Regions from separate parts of the Streptomyces sp. NPDC005262 genome, predicted to be linked through region 1. Evidence: riboswitches for the same ligand, from Rfam matches in the RefSeq annotation. Region 1 holds a riboswitch; each other region holds the start of a gene.
What was found. A riboswitch is a leader RNA that binds a small molecule or an ion and turns the genes downstream of it on or off. The one in region 1 is predicted to bind thiamine pyrophosphate.
Positions count from the first base shown of each region.

Region 2: another riboswitch for thiamine pyrophosphate. It lies ahead of ACFYP5_RS30055 (thiamine ABC transporter substrate binding subunit); the one in region 1 lies ahead of thiC (phosphomethylpyrimidine synthase ThiC).
Region 3: another riboswitch for thiamine pyrophosphate. It lies ahead of thiO (glycine oxidase ThiO); the one in region 1 lies ahead of thiC (phosphomethylpyrimidine synthase ThiC).

Region 1 covers NZ_JBIAKK010000005.1:232,548-242,332, forward strand. The annotation lists gene ACFYP5_RS16285 (YibE/F family protein) at 1-909, opposite strand, end outside; TPP riboswitch at 981-1,114, shown strand; gene thiC (phosphomethylpyrimidine synthase ThiC) at 1,107-2,882, shown strand; gene ACFYP5_RS16295 (hypothetical protein) at 3,046-3,870, opposite strand; gene ACFYP5_RS16300 (metallophosphoesterase) at 4,053-5,108, opposite strand; gene ACFYP5_RS16305 (LacI family DNA-binding transcriptional regulator) at 5,282-6,394, opposite strand; gene hisC (histidinol-phosphate transaminase) at 6,764-7,843, shown strand; gene ACFYP5_RS16315 (cytochrome ubiquinol oxidase subunit I) at 8,105-9,616, shown strand; gene cydB (cytochrome d ubiquinol oxidase subunit II) at 9,635-9,785, shown strand, end outside.
Region 2 covers NZ_JBIAKK010000015.1:147,234-157,018, forward strand. The annotation lists gene ACFYP5_RS30035 (Kelch repeat-containing protein) at 1-689, shown strand, start outside; partial or broken gene ACFYP5_RS30040 (transposase) at 1,020-1,178, opposite strand; gene ACFYP5_RS30045 (DUF6233 domain-containing protein) at 1,335-1,676, opposite strand; gene rlmN (23S rRNA (adenine(2503)-C(2))-methyltransferase RlmN) at 1,907-3,013, shown strand; TPP riboswitch at 3,049-3,165, shown strand; gene ACFYP5_RS30055 (thiamine ABC transporter substrate binding subunit) at 3,239-4,360, shown strand; gene ACFYP5_RS30060 (ABC transporter permease) at 4,477-6,090, shown strand; gene ACFYP5_RS30065 (ABC transporter ATP-binding protein) at 6,113-7,138, shown strand; gene ACFYP5_RS30070 (SRPBCC domain-containing protein) at 7,310-7,762, shown strand; gene ACFYP5_RS30075 (hypothetical protein) at 7,983-9,167, opposite strand; gene ACFYP5_RS30080 (ABC transporter ATP-binding protein) at 9,149-9,785, opposite strand, start outside.
Region 3 covers NZ_JBIAKK010000002.1:371,455-381,239, reverse strand. The annotation lists gene ACFYP5_RS06910 (deoxyribonuclease IV) at 1-100, opposite strand, end outside; gene pknB (Stk1 family PASTA domain-containing Ser/Thr kinase) at 107-2,050, opposite strand; gene ACFYP5_RS06900 (thiazole synthase) at 2,186-2,980, opposite strand; gene thiS (sulfur carrier protein ThiS) at 2,983-3,201, opposite strand; gene thiO (glycine oxidase ThiO) at 3,198-4,442, opposite strand; TPP riboswitch at 4,440-4,552, opposite strand; gene ACFYP5_RS06885 (hypothetical protein) at 4,604-4,945, shown strand; gene ACFYP5_RS06880 (NAD(P)/FAD-dependent oxidoreductase) at 5,043-6,233, shown strand; gene ACFYP5_RS06875 (Rv2175c family DNA-binding protein) at 6,338-6,703, shown strand; gene thiE (thiamine phosphate synthase) at 6,842-7,495, shown strand; gene metF (methylenetetrahydrofolate reductase [NAD(P)H]) at 7,631-8,548, shown strand; gene ACFYP5_RS06860 (hypothetical protein) at 8,601-9,578, shown strand; gene ACFYP5_RS06855 (phytoene desaturase family protein) at 9,705-9,785, opposite strand, start outside.

The DNA of each region.
Region 1 (9,785 bases):
GACACCGGCCAGCAGCAGGCCGCTCATGTCGATGTGGGGGTACAGGCCGTGGATGAGGCCGGTGCTGTCGTCGGTGTTGCCGGTCAGACTCGCCCAGCCGATGAAGAGCGAACCGAGCAGTCCGATCAGCAGCAGTGAGATCAGCGTGCCGATGACCGCGACCGAGGTGCGGGCGGTCAGCCCATGGCACATGTAGAGCGCGATCAGCATGATCGCGCTGGCCCCGACGACCGCGACCAGCAGCGGGTTCGAACCCTGCAGGATCGCGGGGAGGATGAACAGGGTCAGCACGGCGAACGACACGGCGAGCGCGATCAACGCCATCACCCCGCGCAGCCTGCCCACCACGACCACTGCGAGAGCGAAGATCCCGGCCAGCAGAGCCATCGGGACCTTCCGGTCCACGTCCGTCACGGAGTACTGAAGGTCATGGGGCGCGTCGGGGGCGTACGCGACGATCACGCCCTGTCCCTCGTGCAACTGCCGTGGCGCGTCGGGCTGGACGATCTCGACGAAGGTTCTTCCCTTGTCGTGGCCGGTCGTCACCTCGATCGTGGCCTTCTCGCACAACCCCGGCTCCTGGCCGGTAGTGGCGTTCCCCGACGGTGTCGTGGTGTTGCCGGTGGCCGGGGTCTGCGCGGCGTTCACGTCCTTGCAGTCGACCTTGTCGACCTTCACCACCGTGGCCTGCTGGGTCTGCCGGTCGAAGCCGACGCCGGTGCGCTCGTGCGCGGGTGCACCGCCCGGCCAGAGCACCACCAGCCCGACGACGACGGCGGTGGTGAACGGGATCAGGACGGCAGCGATGACCTTGCGCAGATGTTTCGAGACCGGCGCGGCAGGCCCGTGGCTGTGCGAGTGACCGTGCTGGTGGTCCTGCGGTCCGGAGTCATTTCGAGGGGACGTCACCGGGGGATCATCGCAAGAAGAGCAGGGGTCCACTGTTCAGTACGCCTCGAAGGGCGCTAGCGTGATGACACCTTTGTACACGCGGGAGCTCGGAGCACCGGGCTGAGAGGGCGCTGATATCCGTACATCCGTACGGGACAGGCTGCGCCGACCGCCGAACCTGTTACCGGGTAATGCCGGCGTAGGGAGTAGGTCTCATGACCACATCGGACGCACGCACGCCTGCCTCGAACCAGAGCGACGAGGCCGGAAAGTCCATCGGCTGGCACAAGGGATACGTCCAGGGCTCGCGCCCGGACCTCCGGGTGCCGGTCCGGCAGGTGCACCTGACCAACGGCAACTCCGTGACGCTGTACGACACATCGGGGCCGTACACCGATCCGACCACCGACACCGACGTCCGCCGCGGCCTCGCGCCGCTGCGTGAGAACTGGATCGTCGCCCGCGGCGACACCGAGGAGTACGCGGGCCGCCCGGTCCGCCCCGAGGACGACGGGCTCAAGCACACCTCGCCGCGCGGCGGACTGCGCAACCTCGACGCGGTCTTCCCCGGTCGCCCACGGCAGCCGCGCCGCAGCCGCGACGGACAGCCGGTGACCCAGCTCGCGTACGCCCGCCGAGGCGAGATCACCCCGGAGATGGAGTACGTGGCGATCCGGGAGAACGTCGAACCCGAGGTCGTACGCGAGGAGATCGCCGCGGGCAGGGCGGTCCTGCCGGCCAACGTCAACCACCCGGAGATCGAGCCGATGATCATCGGTAAGCGGTTCCTGGTGAAGGTCAACGCCAACATCGGCAACTCGGCGGTCACCTCCTCCATCGAGGAGGAGGTCGAGAAGATGACGTGGGCGACGCGATGGGGCGCCGACACGGTCATGGATCTCTCCACCGGCCGCAACATTCACACCACCCGTGAGTGGGTTCTGCGTAACTCACCGGTGCCGATCGGCACCGTTCCGCTCTACCAGGCCCTCGAAAAGGTCGACGGCAGGGCGGAGGAACTGACCTGGGAGATCTATAAGGACACCGTCATCGAGCAGGCCGAACAGGGCGTCGACTACATGACGGTCCATGCCGGCGTGCGCCTCCCGTACGTCCCGCTCACAGCCCGCCGTAAGACCGGCATCGTCTCCCGCGGCGGCTCGATCATGGCGGCCTGGTGCCTGGCGCACCACAAGGAGTCGTTCCTGTACGAGAACTTCGAGGAGCTCTGCGAGATCCTCGCGACGTACGACGTCACGTACTCGCTGGGCGACGGGCTGCGTCCCGGCTCGATCGCCGACGCCAACGACGAGGCGCAGTTCGCCGAACTGCGCACGCTCGGCGAACTCAACACGACCGCCAAGCGGTTCGGCGTCCAGACGATGATCGAGGGTCCGGGCCATGTCCCGATGCACAAGATCAAGGAGAACATCGACCTCCAGCAGGAGATCTGCGAGGAGGCGCCGTTCTACACGCTCGGCCCGCTGACCACCGATGTGGCCCCGGCGTACGACCACATCACCTCGGGCATCGGCGCCGCGATGATCGCCTGGTGGGGGACGGCGATGCTCTGCTACGTCACGCCCAAGGAGCACCTGGGCCTGCCCGACCGGGACGACGTGAAGACGGGCGTCATCACCTACAAGATCGCGGCCCACGCGGCGGACCTCGCCAAGGGGCACCCGGGTGCGCAGGACTGGGACGACGCGCTGTCGGACGCGCGCTTCGAGTTCCGGTGGGAGGACCAGTTCAATCTGGCTCTCGACCCGGACACGGCGCGGGCGTTCCATGACGAGACGCTGCCGGCGGAACCGGCGAAGACGGCGCACTTCTGCTCGATGTGCGGCCCGAAGTTCTGCTCGATGAAGATCTCTCAGGACATCCGTCGTGAGCACGGCGGTTCGCAGTCGGAGATCGAGGCGGGCATGGCGGAGAAGTCCAAGGAGTTCGCGGCGGCCGGCAACCGCGTCTATCTGCCGATCGCGGACTGAGTCATCGGGTGCGGCACTGCGCCGGGGCGCTGCGAGAACCGTCCCGGCGCAGTGCACCTCTCCGGGCCGAAGGCCAGAAGGGGGAGCAGCGCACGGGTACGAGGACGACGAGACCTGCTCCGAGCGCCGGCGCGAGGACGACGAACAAGAGATTCGACCCCGGTCAGTCCAGCTCGTGTTCCGGGCCGCCGAAGTCCGGGCTGGTGAAGTCGGGGCTGGTGAACGACGGGCGGGGACCTGCCGCCGGTCCTTCGTCCGGGCCCGAGAAGTCCGGCCTGGAGTAGCCGATCTTCGGGATGCGGTTGGCCGAACGGTGAGGTGTACGTGATGCGGGACCGGCCGTGGGATCGGCGAGGGCATCCCGCAGGAACGGCAGGATGCCCCGCTCCAGCAGTGCATGGCGCCAGGCCTCCCTGGCGCGCGCCACATCCTCCGGCAGCTCGTCCTCGGTGTCCTCGGCCGGCAGCGACGTCGAGCCGTTGCGCAGCGCCGTGGTGAGCAGTCCTATGGCGGCGGCCAGTATCGCCGCCGCCATGACCGCCGCGAAGAACCAGCCGGCGGTGACCATGGTGTCGGCGAACGACGGGGGCCTGCTGAGCATCTTCAGGATGTAACCGACCAGCAGGAAGATCAGCGCGGCGGTGCCCGCGAGCATCGGCGCCAGGACGGTGACGACCGCCCCTATGCCGGCGCCCGGCCGGTCCGGATCGTCCGCTTCGGACCCGAGGCCCGAGCCTTGGGCCGAGTCGGCGGCCGGTCCGCGCAGCTCTTCGCGGACCTTCACGTAGTGGTCGTACTCGGTGGCTGCCGCCGCGGTGATCAGAGCCGTGGCGTTCAGCGCCATCGTGCGCAGCTGTTCCGTGTTGAGCCGTTCGCCGACTCCGGCCAGATCTGGTCGTTCGTGGGCGTGGCGTAGCGCATCGCCGAGGATCCGCTCGTACTCGGGTCGGTCCTCGGCCAGCAGGTGCGGAGCGCTGTTCATGTGCATCCCCCGATGCTCCGTTGGGCCTGAGTACCCGCTTGGACCGGGCAGTTGGGCGGAAACGGAGGAGAGCCTGCTACTGATAGGCCGATGGTAGAGCGCCCACGGCACGGGGTGACAGGGGGTTTCCGTAAATAGGCCCAGTGGTCGGCGTGGTCAGGTCGTGGATGCGTCTTCCCCGGAGACCGTCAGTCATGCAACGGCAGCCGGACGACCAGCAGCTTTCCGGCCATGGTCACGCCGCCGTCCATGGCGATGGCGAGCCCGTCCGCGTACACGTGCGGGCCGTCCACCACGGGGCCGGCGCTGTCCTCGCCGTCCTCCGAGCCGACCTCGCCGAGCAGATACGGAATGGGGCTGTGACCATGGACGATGCGCTGTCCGCCGTACGCCGCCATCAGCTCCTGGACTGCCTCCGAGCCCCCCTCGTCGCGGAAGGCGAACCGCCTGGTGAGCTTGCGGAACAGGTCCCAGCACTCGTCGGCGTCGTTACGCGTGAGAATGGCGTGCACGGTCTCGTTGACGTCCTCGATGGTGGAGCCGTAGTCGAGGTACGCCGTCGTGTCGGAGTGCATCAGTAGGTGCCCGTCCTCCTCGACGACCGCGTCGAGACGGGACATCCACTGGAGGTGGACGTCCTGGAGCCGCTCCATGTCGGTCTTCTGGCCGCCGTTGAGCAGCCAGGCGGCCTGGAAGGTGGCGGTGCCCGCACCGGAGTTGACCGGGGTGTCGGCGAACCGCTTGGCGCCGATCAGCAGCAGTTCGTGGTTGCCCATCAGGGCCTTGCAGTAGCCGCCCGCGGCCGCAGCCTCGGCGGACAGACGCATGATCAGGTCGATGACACCGATGCCGTCCGGACCGCGGTCGGTGAAGTCACCGAGGAACCAGAGCCGGGCGTTGCCCGCGGCCCAGGCGCCTTCGGCGTCGATGAGGCCCTGTCCCATGAGGGCGTCGCGAAGCTCGTCCAGATAGCCGTGGACGTCGCCGACCACGTACAGCGGTCCCAGACCCTGGTCCGTGGCGGGCCGCGGATCCGGGACGGCCTGCACCTGGACGGTGTCACCGCGGTTGATCACGGGAAGATCGCGCGCGGTGGGCGTGTACCCCTCCGGCTCGCCGCCCGGTACGACATCGCCGGGGTGCGGCGCCGCGGGCGGCGCGGGAGTCTGCGCATAGGGCGGCACACGGAAGTCACGCAACGTCGCCGTCCGTTCCACGGGTTCCTGACCGGCCCCCTGTGTCATCGACCCCTCCACCACCGTCGCGCCGCCGTACACCTGACGGGCCCTGCTGGTCGGGGTGGTCCGCGGTGTCGTGCGCCCATCATAGGAATGCGGATCGTGCAGTGTGATGCACCAGGGGTGGTGAATCCCGGCGCACGACAGGTTCACCGGCCGATTGGTCCCAATTGGCCTGATCAATCCCTGGACGGGGATCGAGGCGCGCTGACCGTGGTGCGGGGCGGACGGCGTTGCGAGGACGTCCGGACGATGAGTTCGGTCGGTATGACCCGCTCAACCGGACCGTCCTGGTCGACACCTTCGATCGCGTCGATGAGGAGCTGGACGACCGCCGTGCCGATCTGGCGCGGTTTGAGTGAGAGCGTCGTGATGGGGGGCTCGGTCGTCGCGTACACGGTGGACTCGCTGCAGCAGACCAGCAGCAGATCCTCGGGGACGCGCAACCCGTACCGGCGGGCGGCCGCCAGCAGGTCGGTGCCGTTGGGGTCGAAGAGCCCGTAGACGGCGTCGGGCCGGTCCGGGCGGGCGAGGAGCCGGTCGGCGGCCACCGCCCCCGCGCACGGGTCGTGGGCGGGATAGGACTCGTACACCGGATCCTGGCCCACGCGCTCGCACCAATGGAGGTATGCGGTGGTGGAGAGCCGGGTGTACGTGTCGGTGGTGGTGCCGGTGAGCAGGCCGATCCGCCGGGCCCCGGCGGCGGCGAGATGGTCGAGGAGGTCGAGCACGGCGGCCCGGTGGTCGTTGTCCACCCACGCGGTGACCGGCAGGGCCCCGGCGGGGCGGCCGTCCGAGACGACGGGCAGCCCCTGGCGGACGAGTTCGGTGACGACCGGGTCCTGGTCGGAGGGGTCGATGACGACGGTGCCGTCGAGGGCGACGTTCGACCAGACGTCGTGGCGTGAGGTGGCGGGGAGGATGACGAGCGCGTAGCCGCGGGCGAGCGCGGCGGAGGTGGCCGCTCTGGCCATCTCGGCGAAGTAGGCGAACTCGGTGAAGGTGAAAGGTTCATCCCCGTACGTCGTCACGGTCAGGCCGATGAGGCCGGACTTGCCGGTACGGAGGGTTCGGGCCGCGGCGGACGGGCGGTAGCCCAGGCGCTCGGCGACCTCGCGGACATGGCGGCGGGTGGCGTCCGGGAGCCGCCCCTTGCCGTTGAGCGCGTCGGAGACGGTCGTGATGGAGACCCCGGCGGCGGCGGCCACATCCCGGATTCCCGCTCGTCCCTGCCGGCCGCCGCGCCGGGGTGTCTCCGTCCGGCTCACCTGGTGCTTCCCTGCTGCTGTCATGGCGAGCCGATAGTAGGGCTCGGGCAGGCGGTTGGGCCGGTCGCATATTCACGCATTGACAGGCACGTTTTTGCATGATCGTTTGGTGGCAAATGCCTTGCAAAACAAGGGCGTTGATGGGGTCGACCGTAGTGTGTGACGTGTCGATGAGGATGGGCCTACTAAATGGTCGATGTTTCGAAGAGGTCTCAACTCACCTCTTCGGGGGATGCGCGCCACGGAGTGAGCCACCGGCGCGCGCCGGGATGAGGGACGCTCCCCCCATTCCCGGCTCCACCGGACGATTCCTCCGCTCGCCCATTCGCACCGGCGCCCAATCCTCATAAGGTGAGCAGTATTGATGTGTACGACGGTCGAGGAGGACCTGCGGTGAGCGAGACGAGCCCCAAGCTGCGTGCCGAACTGGACGGCGTCCCCGCCTATGTGCCGGGCAGGCCGGCGGCGGCCGACGGGCCGCTCGCGTTCAAGCTGTCCTCCAACGAGAACCCGTATCCGCCGCTGCCCGGCGTGATGGAGTCCGCCCTGGCCGCGGCCGCGCACTTCAACCGCTACCCGGACATGGCCTGCACCGGTCTGATGAACGAGCTGGCCGACCGGTTCGGCGTGCCCGTCTCGCACCTCGCCACCGGAACCGGCTCCGTCGGGGTGGCGCAGCAGCTGCTCCAGGCCACGTCGGGCCCGGGTGACGAGGTCATCTACGCCTGGCGCTCCTTCGAGGCGTACCCGATCATCACCCAGGTCAGCGGCGCGACCTCGGTGAAGGTGCCGCTGACCGACGGCGAGGTGCACGACCTGGACGCGATGGCGGACGCGATCACGGACCGTACTCGGATGATCTTCGTCTGCAACCCGAACAACCCGACCGGGACGGTGGTGCGCAGGGCCGAGCTGGAGCGCTTCCTGGACCGGGTGCCGGGCGATGTGCTCGTGGTGCTCGACGAGGCGTACAAGGAGTTCATCCGCGATGTCGACGTGCCGGACGGCATGGAGATCTACCGGGACCGGCCCAATGTGGCGGTGCTGCGGACGTTCTCCAAGGCTTACGGTCTGGCCGGCCTTCGGGTCGGATTCGCAGTGGCCCACGAGCCGGTGGCGGCCGCACTGCGCAAGACGGCGGTGCCGTTCGGTGTCAGTCAGGTGGCGCAGGACGCGGCGGTCGCCTCACTGCGCGCCGAGGACGAACTGCTCGGCCGGGTCGGTTCCCTGGTCTGCGAACGTATCCGGGTGCACAAGGCTCTGGTGAGCCAGGGCTGGACCGTTCCGGAGTCCCAGGCCAACTTCGTCTGGCTGCGGCTCGGCGACCGCACGCTGGACTTCGCCGGGGCGTGCGAGCGGGCCGGAGTCGTGGTCAGGCCGTTCGCGGGCGAGGGTGTGCGGGTCTCGATCGGCGAGGACGAGGCGAACGACGTGTTCCTGAGGGTGGCGGAGGCGTACCGCAAGGAGCTGTAACCGAAGTCGCGCGTGCTGCGACCAGCCGTGGCACGGCGTGTGCACGTGCACCGGAAGGCCCCGTACCTCTCGTTCGTCGAGGTCCGGGGCCTTCGCGTGGGAGCGTCCCGATAGAGGGACCCCCCTCGAACACCCCGAAAACCTGTGCGCCATAATGCTTGTGAATGTGAACGCGTTCACAAGCGCGTCCTGTTCCTCCCGTGATCGGTGGGTTAGCAATGCAACCTTCCGCTCACTACGGCGACGTAAGGAGAAGACGACGTGGAGCTGGCTCTGGCGCCCGAGACCTTGGCGCGATGGCAGTTCGGGATCACCACCGTCTACCACTTCCTTTTCGTTCCCCTGACGATCTCTCTTGCCGCGCTCACCGCCGGCCTGCAGACCGCCTGGGTGCGGACCGACAACCAGAAGTACCTCAGGGCCACCAAGTTCTGGGGCAAGCTCTTCCTGATCAACATCGCCATGGGTGTCGTCACCGGCATCGTCCAGGAGTTCCAGTTCGGCATGAACTGGTCCGACTACTCACGCTTCGTCGGCGACATCTTCGGCGCCCCCCTGGCCTTCGAGGCGCTGATCGCGTTCTTCTTCGAGTCCACCTTCATCGGGCTGTGGATCTTCGGCTGGGACAAGCTGCCGAAGAAGATCCACCTTGCCTGCATCTGGATGGTCTCCATCGGGACGGTCCTCTCCGCATACTTCATCCTCGCGGCCAACTCCTGGATGCAGCACCCGGTCGGCTACCGGATCAACAAGGAACGCGGCCGGGCCGAGCTCACCGACTTCTGGCATGTGCTCACCCAGAACACCGCGCTCACCCAGTTCTTCCACACCCTCACGGCGGCCTTCCTGGTCGGCGGCGCGTTCATGGTCGGCATCGCCGCCTTCCATCTGGCGCGCAAGCAGCACATCCCGGTGATGCGTACCTCGCTGCGGCTCGGACTGGTCACCGTCGTGATCGCCGGGCTGCTCACCGCCGTCAGCGGCGACCTGCTCGGCAAGGTCATGTTCAAGCAGCAGCCGATGAAGATGGCCGCTGCCGAGGCGCTCTGGGAGGGGCAGAACGCGGCGCCCTTCTCGATCTTCGCGGTCGGCGATGTGGCCAAGGGGCACAACACCGTGGAGATCTCCGTCCCGGGGATACTGTCGTTCCTCGCGGACGACAACTTCCACTCGTACATCCCCGGCATCAACGACATCAACAAGGCCGAGCAGGAGAAGTTCGGACCCGGCGACTACCGGCCCAACATCCCGGTCGCCTTCTGGAGCTTCCGCTGGATGATCGGCTTCGGCATGGCGTCCTTCGGCCTCGGCCTGCTCGGGCTGTGGCTGACGCGGAAGAAGTTCATGCTGCGACCGGGGCTGCGGACCGGTGAGGACGAGGTGCCGCATCTGGTCCTCTTCAAGAGCAAGGCCCTCAGCCCGAAGCTGACCAAGCTCTACTGGATCGTCGCCCTCTGGACGCTGCTCTTCCCGCTGATCGCCAACTCCTGGGGCTGGATCTTCACAGAGACGGGCCGCCAGCCCTGGGTCGTCTTCGGGGTTCTGCAGACCCGTGACGCCGTCTCCCCCGGCGTCTCGCAGGGTGAGGTGCTCACCTCGCTGATCCTCTTCACCCTGCTCTACGCGGCGCTCGCTGTGATCGAGGTCAAGCTGCTCATGAAGTACATCAAGGCCGGGCCGCCAGAACTCACGGAGTCCGACCTCAACCCGCCCACCAAGATCGGCGGCGACGACCATGACGACGCCGACCGGCCGATGGCCTTCTCCTACTGAGAGCAGAGGAGCGGAGAGATGGAACTCCACGACGTCTGGTTCGTCCTCATCGCCGTCCTCTGGATCGGCTACTTCTTCCTGGAGGGATTCGACTTCGGCATCGGTGTCCTCACCAAGCTGCTGGCCCGGGACCGCCGGGAACGGCGGGTCCTGATCAATACGATCGGGC
Region 2 (9,785 bases), on a different contig from region 1:
CCGACCTAGGAGCCGTCACGGGGCAAGATGGGCGCATCTATGCTATCGGCGGCACCACAGAACAATACGACGCTCTGGACGTAGTTGAAGTCTATTCGCCGCAGTCAAACACTTGGGAAACAGCAGCCTCATTGCCAACCGCAATGAGCGACGTCAACGCCACCACTGACGCCAAGGGAAATATATACGCAATCAATGATGAGGCCATGGCCATCTATAACGAAGAAAAAGGGACGTGGAGTTCGGCCCCGGCGATGCCAATACCACGACAGCGAATGGTGGTAGCCGCAGGCGAGGATGGAAATATATATGCCATAGGCGGGTTTGATGAAACCAGCAGAAGTAAGACGGGACCTTCTGATGTGGTTGAGGTTTACCTGCCGAGCACGCGCGAGTGGCAGAAACGGAAGTCCATGCCCGTCGCCTTGGGACAAACGGCTGGCGTAACCGCATTCAACGGAAAAATCTACGTATTCGGCGGAAATCAGGGTCCTGACTGGGATGTTAGCGATGTCGTCTATGCCTACACGCCCAAGAGTGACACTTGGGAGAAAATGCGCAGCATGCCAACAGCCCGGGAAACGCATGCTGCGGCAGTTGGCCCTGATGGGCGGATATACGTAATCGACGGTGACGCGCGGGGGGTGGATGTCACTAACCGGGTAGATGTCTATACGCCGGGTAGCTGATGTTTCCGATCCGCAAAGCTCCTGGAGGCCGTGAGTTCGACTTGAGCATCACGACGGACAACATCGGCTTCCTGAACGAGGAGCTGACTGCCACGCATTCCGAGGTTCGTGGCGGCTCTGCCGGAGTGCTACGGCGAGTTGTGCGGAATGTTCTCCGTGGATGGGCCCGACGGAGCGCCAGCCAGGCTCCTGACCAGTACTCGGCGACGCTGCGAGCTCTCTCGAAGGCCCGGAAGGACTTCCTGGAGAAGCGCACGGAGCTGCTCAATGCGAGGAACCGACACACCGCCTCGTCTAAGACGGTGTCCCGGTGAGTTTGAGGAACCGTTTTTAGCAGCAGAGGGCGGCGGCCAGGCCGAGAAAGGCAAGGTAGTTGCGGGGATAGCGTTCGTAGCGGTGGTTGAGTCTGCGGTATCCGGTCAGTCAGGACATGGTCCGCTCGAGGATCCATCGCCGGCGTCCTAATCGTTCGCTGGACTCGATGTCTTTGGCCAGCGCGGCGTAGGAACTCGATCACGTCGTGGTCGCTGCGGGCGAGGCCGGCGACCTGGGCGCGGATCGTCACCCGCCGGCCACCGGCGCCGGCTGGGCGGTGGATGACGATGGGTGTTTCGCTCATGTCCTCGGGTTCTGACGGTCTTCGGTTCACAGCACTCCAAGCTCTCTGTCCGGCCGGCAGTACGGGCAGGCCGTGATGCCGTCTTCCGTGAGCGCGCGCAGGGCTTGCTCGCGGGTCATCGGTTTCGTTCTCTTGCCGCCCATGCCGCAGTCGCCCGTGTGGACGGCGTCGGCATGGGAGGTGCCGCCCGCGCGCTGCAGGGAGAGTTTCCAGTCGGGTGCCGGTGGCGGCAGGGTGCGTGCTGCCCGGGCGGCTGCGGCCTCGCGTTCTTCCAGTTCGGCGATGGTCCGATCGGTTCGGCCGAGCTGGTACGCCTGCCACTCGCGCACGATGCGCAGGCGATCCAGACGAGAGAGGTTTTCGGACACGTATTCGATTCTAGGCCTCGGTGGGCTGCCGTGCGCCCGCCCTCTCTGTAGTGCAATCGGTCACTGTCCCTTGGGGTGGCTGGGCCGTCTCTGGGCCGTCTGTGGGCCGTCAAAGGGTCGCCGACGTCGACTAATGACGACCAACGACGACCGGTCGTCTATACACCGCACCCTTCCTGACCTGGCGAAGGGCTCTGCGACCACGGCGTGTCTGCAACACTGGACGGACCATGCCTAAGCCCGGAGAACTCACTTTCGTCGCGCCCCGCGGAGCCAAGAAGCCGCCGCGGCACCTCGCCGACCTCACGCCCGCCGAGCGCAAGGAAGCCGTCGCCGCGATCGGCGAGAAGCCTTTCCGCGCGCAGCAGCTGTCGCAGCACTACTTCGCGCGGTACGCGCACGACCCGGCGGAGTGGACCAACATCCCGGCCGGATCGCGGGACAAGCTCGCCGAGGCGATGTTCCCCGACCTGATGTCCGTGGTCCGGCACATCAGCTGTGACGACGACACCACCCGTAAGACGCTGTGGAAGCTGCATGACGGGACGCTGGTCGAGTCCGTCCTCATGCGGTACCCGGAGCGGGTGACGATGTGTATCTCGTCGCAGGCCGGATGCGGGATGAACTGCCCGTTCTGCGCGACGGGGCAGGCCGGTCTGGACCGCAATCTGTCGACCGCCGAGATCGTCCACCAGATCGTGGACGGCATGCGGGCGCTGCGCGACGGAGAGGTGCCGGGCGGGCCGGCCCGGCTCTCCAACATCGTCTTCATGGGCATGGGCGAGCCCCTGGCGAACTACAAGCGGGTGGTCGGCGCGATCCGCCGGCTGACCGACCCCGAGCCGGACGGTCTCGGCCTGTCGCAGCGCGGGATCACCGTCTCCACCGTGGGCCTGGTGCCGGCCATGCTGCGCTTCGCGGACGAGGGCTTCAAGTGCCGGCTCGCGGTGTCGCTGCATGCGCCGGACGACGAGCTGCGGGACACGCTGGTTCCGGTGAACACGCGCTGGAAGGTCCGCGAGGTGCTCGACGCGGCATGGGAGTACGCGGAGAAGTCCGGCCGCCGGATCTCCATCGAGTACGCGCTGATCCGGGACATCAACGACCATGCCTGGCGTGGTGACCTGCTCGGCCGGCTCCTCAAGGGCAAGCGCGTGCATGTCAACCTGATTCCGTTGAACCCGACGCCCGGCTCGAAGTGGACGGCTTCGCGGCCCGAGGACGAGAAGGCCTTCGTCGAGGCGATCGCCGCCCACGGGGTGCCCGTGACCGTGCGGGACACCCGCGGTCAGGAGATCGACGGGGCGTGCGGGCAGCTGGCGGCATCCGAGCGCTGAAAACGGCCCGTGTAATCTGGGCCGAAATCAATTTCATATTCCGACAGGGGAGCGCCACAGCGCTGAGAGTGCGGCACCGACGACAGGCTGGCCGCAGACCCTCTGAACCTCGCCCGGGTCATTCCGGGTAGGAAGTTCGGTCATCAACTCATGCTGTTGCGCCCTGCCCGCCTCCCGGCGGGCAGGGCCGCGTCTCTTCCTGGTCCAACCCAGGAGGAATCAACAATGAGCACCACCAGTACCACGCGCCGCACCAAGCAGCTTGCGGCGACGGCCGTCACGGCCGCGCTCGGCGTCACGGCACTCGCCGGCTGCGGCAGTTCCGACGGCTCGGCCGCCGGGTCCGGCGGCACAAAGGGCTCCGGGTCCAAGACCGTGACCCTGGTCAGCCACGACTCCTTCAACGCCTCCAAGGACGTACTGAAGGCGTTCACCGAGGAGACCGGCTACACCGTCAAGGTGCTCAAGAGCGGTGACGCCGGTACCGCACTCAACCAGGAGATCCTGACGAAGGGCTCCCCGCGCGGCGATGTGTTCTTCGGCGTCGACAACACGCTGCTCTCCCGCGCCCTCGACAACGGTCTGTTCACGCCGTACGAAGCGAAGGGCAGCGACCGGGTCGCGGCCGACACCCAACTGGATGCGAACAGGCACCGCGTCACGCCGGTCGACACCGGCGACATCTGCATCAACTACGACAAGAAGTACTTCGCCGACAGGAAGCTCGCGCCGCCGACCACCTTCGACGACCTGGCGAAGCCCGCGTACAGGAACCTCCTCGTCACGGAGAACGCCGCGACCTCGTCGCCCGGGCTCGGCTTCCTGCTGGGCACCGTCGCCACCTACGGCGAGAACGGCTACCAGGATTACTGGAAGAAGCTGAAGAGCAACGGCGTCAAGGTCGTCGACGGCTGGGAGCAGGCGTACAACGAGGAGTTCTCCGGCTCAGCGGGCGGCAAGAAGGCCAAGGCCGACCGGCCGCTCGTCGTGTCGTACGCCTCCAGCCCGCCGGCCGAGGTGCTGTACGCGAAGCCGCAGCCGACCGAGGCCCCGACGGGGGTCGCGACCGGCACCTGCTTCCGCCAGATCGAGTTCGCGGGGCTGCTGAACGGCGCGAAGAACGAGGCGGGGGGCAAGGCGCTGCTGGACTTCCTGATCAGCAAGAAGTTCCAGGAGGACATGCCGCTCAACATGTTCGTGAGCCCGGTCGCCAAGGACGCGAAGCTGCCGGAGATCTTCACCGAGTTCGGCGCGACGGTCGACAAGCCGACCACCGTGGCCCCCGACACCATCGCCAAGAACCGTGAGCAGTGGGTCCAGTCGTGGTCCTCGCTCGTAGTGAAGTAGCGAAGACGCCCGCACCCGGCCCGGGCGCGCGGGAGGAGGGTCCGCGCGCCCGGCCGGGGCGCGTGAGCGCCGCGCGCCCGAGGGCGTGGCGCGGGGGCGCGGTGCGGCTCGGACTGATGGCCGTGCCCGTCGCGTTCTTCGCGGTGTTCTTCGCCTACCCGGTCGTCGCGATCGTCGGCCGCGGGCTGAAGGCCGACGGCGTCTGGCAGTCCGGCCGGATCGGCGAGGTGCTGAGCCGGCCGGACATCCTCGGCGTCCTTGGGTTCACCACCTGGCAGGCACTCGCCTCGACAGCGCTGACCCTGCTGATCGCACTGCCCGGCGCCTATGTCTTCGCCCGCTTCGACTTTCCCGGCAAACAGTTGCTGCGGGCGGTCGTCACCGTGCCGTTCGTCCTGCCGACCGTCGTCGTCGGGACAGCCTTCCTGGCGCTGCTGGGGCGCGGCGGCTTCCTCGACGAACTGGCGGGCGTACGGCTCGACACCACCGTGTGGGCGATCCTGCTCGCCCATGTCTTCTTCAACTACGCGGTGGTCGTACGGACCGTCGGAGGGCTGTGGTCGCAGCTCGACCCACGGCAGGAGGAGGCCGCCCGGGTGCTGGGCGCCGGGCGGTTCGCGGCGTGGCGTCGGGTCACGCTGCCGGCTCTCGCGCCTGCCGTGGCCGCCGCGGCGCTGATGGTCTTCCTCTTCACGTTCACCTCCTTCGGGGTCGTTCAGATCCTCGGCGGTCCGGCGTACTCCACGCTGGAGGTGGAGATCTACCGGCAGACCGCCCAGCTGCTCGACCTCCCCACCGCCGCCGTGCTGACGATGGTGCAGTTCGCCGCCGTCGGCGCTGTCCTGGCCGTACACGCCTGGACCGTGCGGCGCAGGGAGGCGGCGCTGAAGCTGGTCGACCCGGCGCAGACCGCCCGCAGGCCGCGCGGCGCCGGGCAGCGGGCGCTGCTCGGCGGCGTCCTGCTGACGGTGCTGGTGCTGATCCTGCTGCCGCTCGGTGTGCTGGTGGAGCGCTCGCTGGACGTGCCCGGCGGCCATGGCTTCGACTACTACCGCGCCCTGCGGTCCGCGGACGCGAGCGGCGGCACTTTCCTGGTCGCGCCGCTCGAAGCGATCTGGAACTCACTGCAGTACGCCCTGGTCGCGACCGTGATCGCACTGGTCGTCGGCGGACTCGCGGCGGCGGCGCTGACGAGGCGGGCCGGGCGGCTCGTCCGCGGCTTCGACGCGCTGCTGATGCTGCCGCTCGGGGTCTCCGCCGTCACTGTCGGCTTCGGTTTCCTGATCACGCTGGACAAGCCCCCGCTGGATCTTCGGACCACCTGGATCCTGGTGCCGCTGGCCCAGGCGCTGGTCGGTGTGCCGTTCGTCGTACGCACGATGCTGCCTGTCCTGCGGGCCGTGGACGGGCGGCTGCGCGAGGCGGCGACGGTGCTCGGCGCGTCACCGCTGCGGGCCTGGCGCGAGGTCGACCTGCCGCTGGTGCGTCGTGCGCTGCTGGTCGCGGCGGGCTTCGCATTCGCCGTGTCACTTGGCGAGTTCGGGGCGACGGTGTTCATCGCGCGGCCCGACAACCCGACGCTGCCCGTCGCCGTGGCCCGGCTGCTCGGGCGGTCCGGGGAGCTCAACTACGGCCAGGCGATGGCCCTCAGCACCATTTTGATGCTGGTGTGCGCGGCGTCGCTGCTGCTGCTCGAACGTATCCGCCCGGACCGGTCCGGGGAGTTCTGAAGATGCTCGGGGTGTTCTGGACATGCTGACACTGGAAGCCGCCACCGTCCTCTTCGGGAAGCGGGCGGCGCTCGACGCGGTGGATCTGGAGGTCGCGGACCACGAGATCGTCTGTGTGCTGGGGCCGAGCGGCAGCGGGAAGTCGACACTGCTGCGGGTGGTCGCCGGACTGCACCCGCCGGACGACGGCAGGGTGCTCCTCGACGGCGTCGACCAGACCGACGTACCGGTGCACCGCCGCGGTCTGGGGCTGATGTTCCAGGATCATCAGCTCTTCCCGCACCGGGACGTCGGTGCCAACGTCGCCTTCGGGCTGCGGATGCACGGAGTGACCGGTGCCGACCAGGTCCGCAGGGTCGCCGAACTCCTCGAACTGGTGGGCCTGCCCGGCAGCGAACGACGGGCGGTCGCCGCGCTGTCCGGCGGCGAGCAGCAGCGCGTCGCTCTCGCACGGGCGCTCGCCCCGCGACCGAAGCTGCTGATGCTCGACGAACCGCTCGGCCAGCTCGACCGCAGCCTGCGCGAACGCCTCGTCGTCGAACTGCGCACGCTGTTCGCCCGGTTGGGTACGACGGTGCTCGCCGTCACCCATGACCAGGGAGAGGCGTTCGCCCTCGCGGACCGGGTCGTCGTGATGCGCGACGGACGCATCGCCCAGGTGGGCACCCCGTTGGAGGTCTGGCAACGCCCCGCCTCCGCGTTCGTCGCCCGGTTCCTGGGTTTCGACAATGTGGTGGATGCGACGGTGAGCGGCGCGGCCGCGGCGACGATGTGGGGAAGCGTGCCGGTGCCGGACGGGGCGCCGCAGGGCCCGTGCGCTCTGCTGGTGCGTCCGGCGGGCGTACGGATGGGCGACCCGGCGGACGGCCTGCCCTGTACGGTCGGCGCCCGCACCTTCCGGGGCAACCATGTCGCCGTGACACTGCACCCTGACAGCGGTCCGCTCCTGGAGGCGGAGTGCCCGCTGCGGGACACCCCCCGGGAGGGGGCGAAGGTCGGCGTGACGTTCGACGCGTCGGAGACGGTGGTGCTGCCCGCCGCCGGCTGATCGTGGTCGGCGGCTCGGCGGCTCGGCGGCTCGGCGGCTCGGTGCCGCTCGCGATGCCACGCGGCGGGGGACCACTACCGGGTGTCCCGGAAGAGCAGTTTCGGCCGTTTCGGGGAACACCTCTTGCGACCGGGGAAGATCCGGAACGACTCCGAAAAAAGGGCAGGGGCAATGACTGGAACGGCACGCGAGGGCATCGACATCACCCGCGTCCTCGACGCCCCGCGGGAACAGGTCTTCGCGGCCTGGACGACCCCCGAGCACTTCGCCGCCTGGTACGGCGGCGATGCCGATGTGCCGCTCGACCGGGTGTCGATGGACGTCAGGCCGGGGGGCGCGTGGAGCCTGGTCATCGTGGTGCCGGGCACCGAGATGCCGTTCCACGGGGTCTACCGCGAGGTGGTCGCTCCGGACCGGCTGGTCTTCACGCTGAAGGACGCCGGAGCGCCTGCCGACATCGAGGGCGAGACCGTCACCGTCACCTTCGCCGAGCGCGGCCGCAAGACCACCGAGATGGTCTTCCGGCAGCGTGGCGGCAACCTCACGCCCGAGCAGTACGCGGCGGCCGAGGACGGCTGGGAGGCCTTCTTCGACGCGCTGGTCAACCGGCTCGCGGCGGTCTGAACCGGACAGGCTCCCGCCCCGCCCCTCGGCCGGTCGGCCGGGCGAGTGCCTCGGGGGCCTCGTCCACCGTGTCGACGAGTGCTTTCGTACGGTCACATGCCCCGGAGTCGGAGCTCGCACGCGCGGCGCCGCGGGGGCGCATTGGGATCGTGGGAGTCCGTGGTTGCCTTCCGGCACCTCGGCTGACCGTCGACCGTCTCCACAGCCGGCCGACGGCCCCTCAGCCGGTCAGCGGCAGCGCGGCCAGTTCCGCGATCGCCCACGTGATCGGGGTGAACACGACCAGCAGGATGGCGACGCGCAGGGCCGTCGCGGCCCGCAGCGCCGAGGCCGGCGCACCGAGCCGCAGCAGCATCCGAACCACGTGGGCGCGGGCCTGCTTCGCCTCCAGGGCGGAGGTCAGCAGCGTCGCCGTCGTACATCCCAGTACCAGTACGGCGCCGAGTGCGGTGAGCGGGCCGAAGGGACGCGGTCCCGTCCCGTACAGCGCGAAAGCAGCGATCACCGCGGAAAGCACCGCGCAGACCGCGCCCAGCGGGCGGCCGATCCGGTGCGCCTCGTCCATCAGCATCCTTCCGGCCAGCAGGCGTACGGCTCCAGGGCGCATCGCCTGCAGCAGCCGTCCGGCGAAGTGCGTCAGCCCGGGGCCTGCCATGGCCAGACCGATCGCGGTCAGTGACCATCCCGCCAGCACCCATGCCGGGGTGGTGTCGAGCTTCCCCGGCAGGGGGAACGCGCTGCCCGCGCCATCACGGCTCGAGTACGCCTCGACCGCGAGACCGACCGCTGCCAGCGCCACACCCCACGGCAGTCCGGTCGGCGCCGGTGCCGGTGCCGGCATCTGCTCGTCCGGCGCGATGTCCTGCTCGTCGTCGTCGGGCACCGCCGCCTGCACCGGCCGGGTACGCAGCGCCATCGCACTTGCCGTCGCCGCGGTCAGCGGTGCCAGCGCCAGCAGCACGAGGGCCGCGGCCACCGGCAATGGGGCGCCTGCGCCGAGCAGTCCGGCCGCGGCCCCGTCGAACGGCAGCCCGGTCAGATCGCCGCGCAGATGCAGGAAGAGGAGCAGCGCCACCATCGACCCGAGGGTGCAGGACACGGCGGTGGAGACCGCGGCCAGCACGCTGAGCCGGAACGGCCCGAGACCGACGGCGGACAGTCCTGGACGCGGGCGCGTACTGGGATCCGTGCGGGCGACCGCGACCGCGAACTGCACGGTGGCGGCCAGCGGTACGAAGCACCACAGCAGCCGCAGCGCCGCGGTGGTCGAGTACGCCGGATGCGTGGACGCGTACTCCAGGGCGCACAGCAGCAGGAAGCCGACCCCGGCGGAGGCGGCTGCGACCAGCAGCCGCCGTACCTGGACCAGCGGATGGGTGCGGCGGGCTAGACGGAGAGCGAGCACGCCGCGCGGCCTTCCGTATCGGACACGGAGGGCAGGGCGACGGTGGTGACACGGCGGCCGTCCAGCAGCGGGACCGTGCGGTCGGCGAGCGAGGCGACCTCCGCGTCATGGGTGGCGAGCACGACCGTGATGCCGTGCGAGCGGGCCGCGCTCGTGAGGGTCCGCAGCACGTGGGAGCGGTCGGCGCGGTGCAGTGTCGCGGTCGGCTCGTCGGCGAAGATCACTGTGGGCGTGCCGGCCAGTGCGCGGGCCACGGCGATCCGCTGGCGCTGCCCCTGGAGCAGCGTGTGCGGCCGCTTCTTGGCGCACATGCCGATGTCGAGCCGCTCCAGCCATTCCATGGCGGCCTTCTTCGCGGCGCGGTGCGAGGCGCCGCGCAGCAGCAGGGGGAGGGCCGCGTTCTCCCAGGTGTTCAGCTCCGGTACGAGCTGGGGCTCGGGCGCGATCCAGCCGAACCGGTCCCGGCGCAGCCGCTCGCGCAGCCGCGGACCCATGGTGTGGACCGGGACGCTGTTGAACCACACCTCGCCCTGCTGGGGCACCAGTTGACCGGAGAGGCAGTGCAGCAGGGTCGTCTTGCCGCTGCCGCGCGGGCCGGTCACGGCGAGGATCTCACCG
Region 3 (9,785 bases), on a different contig from region 1:
AGACCTGGACGGCCTCCGCCCCCATCTCGCGGGCGTAGGGCAGGCCGACCTTGGCGAGGCCGCCGGCCACCGGGACATGGCCGCCGACTGGGTTGCGCATACGGATCTAGAGTCCCTTGGTCTTGATGGTGATGGTGCTGCCCTCGGGGGCACGGTCGCCGCCGTCGACGGACTGGCTCGCGATCGTGTCGCTGAAGGAGAGGAACGGGCGGTCGACCTTGACCTCGAAGCCCGCGGCCTTCAGCAGGCGCGTGGCCTCGTCGACGTCCTTGCCGGTGACATCCGGGACATCGATCATCCGCGGGCCCTTGGAGACGGTGAGCGTGACGGTGTCGCCTTCGGCTGCCCGGGTGCCCCCGCCCGGTGACTGGCGAGCGATGTCGCCCGCTGCCTCGGGCGAATTGACCCGGCCCGGCAGCACCTCGGCCTTCAGGCCTTCCTCGTCCAGCGCGTCGGTGGCCTCCTGGACCGACAGCCCGGTCAGGTCGGGGACATCGACCGGGCTGCCCTTGCTGACGACCAGGGCGACCGCGGAGTCGGGGTGGCGCCCCGCGCCCGCTCCGGGATCCGTACGGATCACCTCGCCCTGCCCGATCTCCTCGCTGAACTCCTTGGTGACCATGCCGGGCACCAGGCCCACCTTCTTCAGCGCGCGCCCGGCCTCGGCGAGCCCGGTGCCCCTGACGTCGGGGACCTTCACGATCTCGGGGCCGCGCGACACGACGATCCTCACCGATCCGTTGCCCCGGATGCGGGCTCCCGACTTCGGGGCGCTGCTGATGACCTTGCCGCGGTCGACGTCGTCGCTGTACGCCCGCCCGACGCCCTTCAGCTCGAGGCCGGAGTCCGAGAGCCGCTGGCGGGCGGCCTTCTCGGTCTGGCCGAGCAGCGAGGGGACCCGGGTGAACTGTCCCGAATTGATGTACCAGACACCGGCGCCGACCCCCAGCACCAGCAGCACGGCGACGATCGCCGCGAGCGTCCCGCGCCGTGGCCCCCCGTGCCGCGGCCCGCTCCTCACCGGCTCGGGCGGCAGCGGAGGGGGCATCTCCAGCCGGCTGGTGTGATGGGCGGTGCCCTGGCCGACCGGGAGCACCCGGGGGATCACGCTCGTCAGGTCCTCGGCGTCGTCGTGTGCCTCGGCGATGGCCTGCGGCGGTACGGCGTCGAGCTGGCTGTCGGTGAGCGCGGCCCGCGCGGTGCGGGACTCGGCGAGCAGGGCCACGGCGTCGGACGGACGGGCCCCGGGGTTGCGGGCGGTGGCGCTCGCGACCAGTTCGTCCAGCTCGGTCGCGAGCCCAGGGACGACGGCCGACGGCATCGGCACGTCCTCGTTGAGATGCTGGTAGATGACCTGGGCGGGGGTGCCGCCGGTGTGCGGCTTGGCACCCGTCAGCATCTCGTACAGCACGACGCCGCAGGCGTAGACATCGGTGCGGGTGTCCGCCGTGCCGTGCTCGATCTGCTCGGGGGCGAGATAGGAGACGGTGCCGAGGACCGTTCCGGTGGTGTTGGTGTCGGAACCCACGGCCCGTACGAGACCGAAGTCCGCGACCTTCACCCGGCCGTCGTCCCCTATGAGGACGTTCTCCGGCTTCATGTCGCGGTGCACGAAGCCTGCCCGGTGTGCGGCGCCGAGCGCCGCGAGGACCGGCTCCAGGATGTCCAGCGCGGCTCTCGGCTGCAGGGCGCCGCGCTCACGCAGGACGTCGCGCAGCGTGCAGCCCGCCACGTACTCCATGGCCAGGTAGACGTACGCCCCCTGAGCGCCCTGGTCGAAGACAGCGACCACATTGGGGTGCGCGAGCCGGGCCACGGACTTGGCCTCGCGGATGAAACGCTCGACGAACGAGGCGTCGGTCGCGAGGGCCGGGTGCATCACCTTGAGGGCGAGCACCCGGTCGAGCCGGGTGTCCATGGCTCGGTAGACCGTGGCCATCCCGCCCACGGCGATGCGGGCATCGACGCGGTAGCGGCCGTCGAGCAGCTGCCCGACGATGGGGTCTCCCCGGCCGAAGGCTGGGGAAGGGTCCTGGAGGGTCGTATCCACACGAGCGAGTCTACGAGCCACCGAGGACATGGCTGACGGGCCGGGCGATCCCGGGGCCTTACTGCAGCCGAGCCGTGACAGGGACATGCGCGTCACACGATTGCGGTGCCATGCGCTCCGCGTGCGTACGGGTGCTCAGAACGCGGGCCGCTCCGGGTCCAGCGCGGCCCGCCCCTCCATCGGTGACGAGGCCTCGGCGAAGTGGCGCCGGGGGATCCGGCCCGCGCGGTAGGCCAGCCGTCCGCCGTCCACCGCGTGCCGCATCGCCGCCGCCATCAGCTCGGGTTCCTGCGCCCGGGTCACCGCCGACGCCAGCATCACCGCCGCGCACCCCAGCTCCATCGCGAGCGCCGCGTCCGATGCGGTCCCGGCGCCGGCGTCGAGAATCACCGGAACCCCGGCGTGCTCGACGATCAGCTGGAAGTTGTGCGGGTTGCGGATGCCGAGGCCGGAGCCGATCGGGGAGCCGAGCGGCATGATCGCCGCACATCCCACGTCCTCCAGCTTCCGGGCCAGCACCGGGTCGTCATTCGTGTACGGGAGGACGGTGAAACCGTCGTCCACCAGCGTCTCCGCGGCGTCCAGCAGCTCGATCGGGTCAGGCAGCAGGGTCCGCTCGTCGGCCACCACCTCCAGCTTGATCCAGTCGGTGCCCAGCGCCTCGCGGGCCAGTCGCGCGGTCAGTACGGCCTCGCCCGCGGTGAAGCAGCCGGCCGTGTTCGGCAGGACGCGGATCGACAGCCGTTCCAGCACGGAGAGCACCGAACCCTGCACGGTCGGATCGAGGCGGCGCATCGCGACGGTGGTCAGCTCGGTGCCGGACGCGGTCAGCGAGCGTTCCAGCACGTCGAGGCTGGGCGCGCCACCCGTCCCCATGATCAGCCGGGAGCCGAACGTCGTGTCGCCGAGGGTGAAGAGATCGTCGGACATGGTCAGCCTCCCTGGACCGCGGTGAGCACTTCGATCCGGTCGCCGTCGGCGAGCGCCGCGGTGGACCACCGGCTGCGCGGGACGACGGTCTCGTTGACAGCGGCGGCGACGCCGGAGGGCGCCGCGGTGAGGGTGGCGACGAGGGCTTCCAGGGTGGTGCCGGCGGCGATCGAGCGGGGATCACCGTTCACGGACACGGAGAGCGCGACGGAGTCGGTCATGCGGGCTGCTCCTGACGTGCGGAGGCGGTCGCGGGGGGCGCGGCGGCCGCGGCGGGCGGTGGTACGGCGGCGGACGCGAACCGTCCGGGGGTGAACGGGCGGGCCACTGCGGGCAGCTCGCCGGTGGTCAGCAGCTCGGCCATGGCGTCACCGGTGACGGGGGTGAGCAGCACCCCGTTGCGGTGGTGGCCGGTGGCGAGATGCAGGCTGGGCAGGACGGTGGGGCCGAGCAGCGGGGCGTTGTCGGGGGAGGCGGGGCGCAGGCCGGCCCGGGTCTCGGTGAGCGGCAGTTCGGTGATGCCGGGCACCAGCTCATGGGCGTCGCGCAGCAGCTCGTACACCCCGCCCGCCGTGACCGTGGTGTCCCAGCCCATCTCCTCGCTGGTGGCGCCGACGACCAGCTCGCCGTTCGCGCGCGGGACGAGATAGACATGGCTGCCGCGGACCACGGCCCGTACGGTCCGGGTGAGGAACGGCGCGTACGCGGCGGGCACGGTCAGCCGCAGCACCTGTCCCTTGACCGGCCGGACGGGCGGCACCACCTCGGCCGGCAGGCCCGCGAGCCGCCCGCTGAGGCTGCCCGCGGCGAGCACGATCTGGTCGGCTTCGAGCTCCGTGCCGGCTGCCAGTACGGCTCCGGCGGCCCGGTCGCGCACCACCAACAGGCGTTCCGCCCGGTCGCGGTGGAAGACCACCCCGGCCCGTTCGCAGGCGGTCAGCAGGGCGGCGGCCAGCCGGCGGGGGTCGACCTGGTGGTCGCCGTCGACCCGCAGACCGCCGCGTACACCTGGCGCCAGCATCGGTTCCAGGCGGCGGCACTCGCGGCCGGTGAGCCACTCCGACTGCAGCCCCGAACGGTGCTGGAGCGCGTGCAGTTCCCGCAGATGGGCGCGGTCGTCGGAATCCAGGGCGACCGCGAGGGTGCCGCAGGCCCGGAAGCCGATGTCCTGGCCGCTCGCCGTCTCCAGCTCGGCCGCGAAGGCCGGATACCGCGCCGCGGAGGCGACATTGAGACCGAGCAGCATCTGCTCGCCGTAGTGGAGTTCGGTGACGGCGGCGAGCATTCCGGCTGCGACGCGGGCGGCACCACCGCCCGGGTCGGGGTCGACGACCGCGGTGCGCAGGCCGCACTGCGCCGCCCGCCAGGCGGTCACCAGACCGATGATCCCGCCCCCGATGACGAGGACGTCGGATCCGGCTACGCCGGATCCGTCTGCGGATGTGCTCCCGGTGGATCGCATGGGCGTCCAGCCCCTCCCTTCGCCGGCATGACCCGGATCAGGTTCGTACGGTCGGAGGCCGTCCAGCCTCCCTCTCAGCCCGGTGCGTCCGGGCTCCCGCGAGTGTCTTACGGTGGCCACCCTAAACCCCGTCACCCGGCCCGAGTAAGGGAGCAGCCACCGTGGCCCGTTCACTCGACGGACTTGTCCTCTCGCCGGTCGCCGACCAGGCGCCGGGTCAGGTCGGCACCCGGACTCGCTTCACGTACCACGAGGAGAAGTGGGTGATCTGGGCCGACTACGCGGGCGGGGACGTGGTCCGGGGCCATCTCGTCGGCACCCGCACCGGCGATCGACTCGACTTCCGCTACGTCCAGTTGAAGCACGACGGAACGACCTCCTCCGGACACTGCGTCTCCATCGTCGTCGTCCTTGCGGACGGCCGGGTGCGGCTGGAGGAGCACTGGGAATGGGAGTCGCAGGAGGGCAGCGGGACCAGCGTGGTCGAGGAACTCACAACCTGATGGTTCGTCAGATGCTTAAGGTGGACAAGTGAGCGAGCAGCAGACAGAGCAGCCGGGCCGGCGGACAGAGCGCCGCGTCGTCATCGTCGGTGCGGGCATGGCCGGCGCGCAGACCGCGGTGGCGCTGCGGGAACAGGGCTTCACCGGCCCGGTCGTCCTGATCGGTGCCGAACCCCACCAGCCGTACGACCGGCCCCCGCTGTCCAAGGCGGTACTGCTCGGCACGGCCGAAGGCTCCGCCCTCGACATCGACTTCGAAGAGCTGGACATCGAGCTGCAACTGGGCCGTGACGTGACCGGCGTACGGGCCGACGCGCACGAACTGGACACCCTGGCGGGCCCCGTACCGTACGACGTCCTGGTCATCGCCTCCGGCGCCGAACCGGTGGTGCTGCCGGGCTCCGAGGGGGTGCCCGGCGTCCATCTGCTGCGCACCCTCGACGACGCCGCACGGCTGCGGCCGGTCCTCGACCAGCAGCACACCGTCGTGGTCGTCGGCGCGGGCTGGATCGGCGCCGAATTCGCCACCGTAGCCCGTGCCGCGGGCTGCGAGGTCACCGTCGTCGAGGCCGCCGACCGGCCGCTCGCGGGCGTCCTGCCCGCCGAGGTCGCCGCCCCGATGGCCCGCTGGTACGCGCAGAGCGGTGCCGAACTCCTCACCGGCGCCCCGGTGGCCCGGATCGAGCCCGGCAGTGTGGTCCTCGCGGACGGCCGCACGCTTGCCGCCGGAGCGGTGGTCGTCGGGATCGGTGCCCGGCCCGCCACCGGCTGGCTGGCCGGCTCCGGCATCGCCCTCGGTCCGGACGGATCGGTGACCGCCGACGCCGCGCTGCGCACCTCGCTGCCCGATGTGTACGCGGTCGGGGACTGCGCGTCCTTCCCCTCCGCGCGGTACGGCACGCGGCTCCTCGTCCACCACTGGGACAACGCCGTCCAAGGGCCGCGGACCGCCGCCGCCAACATCATCGGTGCCGGTGCGGACGAGGCGCCGCAGCCCTTGGCATACGACCCCGTGCCGTACTTCTGGTCCGAGCAGTTCGACCGGTTCGTGCAGTACGCGGGCCGTCACGGGGGCGCGGACACGCTGCTCTGGCGCGGCGACCCGGCCGATCCCGCCTGGTCCGTGTGCTGGCTGCGGGACGGCGCACTGGTCGCCGTCCTGGCCGTCGGCCGGCCGCGTGATCTCACCCAGGGGCGCAAACTCATCGAGGCGGGGGCACGGCTGGATCCGGTGCGGGCGGCGGACCCCGCCGTGCCGCTGAAGTCGGCCAGGGCCGATGCCCCGTAGCGGCACGCCCGGAGGGGTTCCGGAAGCCTTGCGGGCACTGGGCCGGCCCCCGTCCGGTCGGGTCCGGGTACCGACTGTCGGTCCGGGATGGCACGCTTGTATCCGTGACCGAGATTGACGCAAAGATTGATGCTCTCGTCCCCGCCTGGCTCCACCTTCCCGACATCGCCGAAATGCTCGATGTCGAGGTGACGCGCGTGCGGCAGCTGGTCAAGGAGGGCCAGCTCATCGCCGTACGACGTGGTGAGAACCGGACGCTCCAGGTGCCTGCTGCCTTCATCGACGGCAACAAGGTGGTCAAGGGCCTCTCCGGCACCCTGACGCTCCTGAAGGACGACGGCTACACCGACGAAGAGATGCTGGAGTGGCTCTTCACCCCCGACCCGACCCTGCCGGGTAGCCCCGCGCAGGCGCTGAGCGAGAATCGCGGCACGGAGGTGAAGCGCCGCGCCCAGGCGCTCGCCGTCTGACCGGGACAACCGCACGCGGGGGCACGGTCCGTTCCGACCGGACCGGCCCGTACCCCCGCATCATGCCGCACCGCTGTACCGGCCCGACCGTGTCGTGCCGCTGAATTCCGTACAGCTGTATCAAGGGGGAACCTCGTCATGCCCACGCCTCGCGAGCTGCTGTCCGACGCCCGTCTCTATCTGTGCACGGATGCCCGCAGGCGCCAGGGCGACCTGCCCGCCTTCCTCGACGCCGTGCTCCCCTCCGGGGTGGACATCGTCCAGTTGCGCGACAAGGGCATGGAGGCGGCCGAGGAACTCGAACACCTGGCGGTCCTCGCCGACGCCTGCCGGCGCCACGGCAAGCTCCTCGCCGTGAACGACCGGGCCGATGTCGCCCACGCCATCGGGTCCGACGTGCTCCACCTCGGTCAGGGGGACCTGCCGGTCCTCGCCGCCCGCGCCATCATCGGCGAGGACGTGGTGATCGGCCGCTCCACGCACGCGGAGCCCGAGGTCGACGCCGCCGTCGCCGAGCCCGGCGTGGACTACTTCTGCACCGGCCCCTGCTGGCCGACCCCGACCAAGCCCGGCCGGTACGCCCCCGGCCTCGACCTCGTGCGGTACGCCGCCTCGCTCGCCCAGCCGCGCCCCTGGTTCGCCATCGGCGGGATCGACGCGGGCAACCTCGACGAGGTGCTGGACGCGGGAGCGCGCAGGGTCGTCGTCGTACGGGCGATCACAGAGGCCGACGACCCGGCTGCGGCGACCGCGGAGCTGGCGAAGCGGATCAGGGCACGCGCCGACGGCTGACATGCGCGTCACGGAAATCACAGATCATCCGGAGAACGCCGGAGGACTGTCCGAAGGGTGGACAAACCATCAGTCAATTCGGGCAATTGCCGCTGGTCCGGTTGGGGGACCGTCGCGCCCTGGTTAACCTGCAGTATGGCCCTTGGCACTCCCTCTACCAGGACGGATCACGCACGCACCGTGCGTGAGCTGCTGGCGACCGGCAAGACTTCGTATTCGTTCGAGTTCTGGGCGCCCAAGACCGAGAAGGGCGAGCGCAACCTCTGGAATGCGCTGCGCCGGGTCGAGGCGGTGGGCCCGAGCTTCGTCTCCGTGACGTACGGGGCCGGTGGTTCCACCCGGGCCGGGACGGTCAGAGCCACCCAGCAGATCGCTGCCGATTCCACGCTCACCCCGGTCGCGCACCTCACGGCCGTCAACCACTCGGTCGCCGAACTGCGCAACATGATCGGGCAGTACGCCGATGCCGGGATCAGGAACATCCTCGCCGTGCGCGGCGATCCGCCGGGCGACCCGATGGGCGAGTGGGTCGAGCACCCGGAGGGTGTGCGGTACGCGGCCGACCTCGTCCGGCTCATCAAGGAATCCGGCGATTTCTGCGTCGGGGTCGCGGCATTTCCCGAGATGCATCCGCGCTCGACCGACTGGGACGGCGACATCCGGCATTTCGTGGACAAGTGCCGCGCGGGTGCCGACTATGCGATCACGCAGATGTTCTTCAATCCGGACGACTATTTGCGGATGCGTGACCGCGTGGTCGCTGCGGGTTGCGACACGCCCGTCATCCCTGAGGTCATGCCGCTCACCAGCGTCAAGCAGTTGGAGCGGTTTCCGCAGCTCAGCAACGCGACGCTGCCTTCGTCCCTGAAAGACCGCATCCTCGCCGTCAAGGACGACGCAGCCGCTGTACGCTCCATTGGCATCGAGTTCGCGACGGAGTTCTGCGCGAGGCTGCGCTCCGAGGGTGTGCCCGGGCTGCACTTCATTACGCTCAACAACTCGACGGCAACGCTCGAAATCTACGAGAATCTCGGACTGCACAAGCAGTCGTGACCGGTCGTACCCGCCATGATCCCGGGCGGCGGCCGTAGAAATGGGGGCGGGCATGGGCTGGACGGTCCTCTACATCGCGTTCGGCATCGTGGCGCTGTGGCTGCTCGGCGAGGTGCTCCTGCAGTACAAGGCACGGCTGCGCTGGCGCCTGCTCGCCTTCACCGGCTTCGCAGGCGTGGTCGTCGGCGTGCTGATGCCGTCCGTTCCCGTCATCGCCGTCGGCGCGATCGCGTTCGCCGTCGGCCAGACGTACGTCACGCTCTCCTTCCGGCGCGGCTTCTCGACCGGCTGGGCCATAGGGGGCAGCCCGGGCGAGAGCCGTCGCCGTCGAAGCAGCGGTGACCGGAACGCCCGCCGGGAGCCGACGCTCGAGGTGTCCGACCTGGAAGTGGAGTACGACCGGGCGGGCGAGGACGAGGCGGACAGGACCGCACCCGCACCCGCACCCGCAGCCGCCGTCTACGAGCCGGAACCGCTGCCGGACGACACCGGGCAGTACGGCATCTACACCGATCCCGTCCCGCAGCAGGAGTCCCACCAGACTCAGGGGCAGCCCCAGTACGGCGCGTACGACCCGTACACCGACTACTCCACGTACAGCGGCGTGCCCGGCCAGGAGAGCTACGGCGGGCAGGACGTGTACGCCGACCAGAACGCGTACGCCGCTCAGGACGGTTATGCCGGGCAGGGGACTTACGCCGGGCAGGACAGCTATGCCGGCCAGTACGACTACGGCACCGGCCAGCAGCAGTACGCCGCGTACTCCGACCCGTACATCGGCACCACCGGCGGCCCCTCGCAGTACGGCGCGCACGACACCTACGCGAGCTACGACGGCTACGGCAACCAGCAGCAGTACCCGGCGGACCCCTACGCCCAGCAGTACGCCTCCGAGACCCCGCCGGGCGGGGTCTGGGTGCCGCAGCAGCGTGAGGGCGAGCAGTACCCGCCGGAGCAGCAGCCCGCACAGCCCGCCCAGTACCCGAACGCCTACGACGGCGGCTACAACGAACAGCAGTACCGCTACTGACGGAGCACGCCCGGGATCCGGTCCTGCCCCCACAAGTCCTCGATGTCATGGGGGAGACCGAGGGCGAGGCGGCATCGACGCGCCCGGCCCTCGGCCCGCACTCCTGCCTGCTCGATGCGGCGCGGCTCACTGGGAGCCGCGGAAGCCGTCCCCCTCCACGATGAGCCCGGCGACGAGCGTCCCCGACATCCCGGCGTGCGCGAGCCC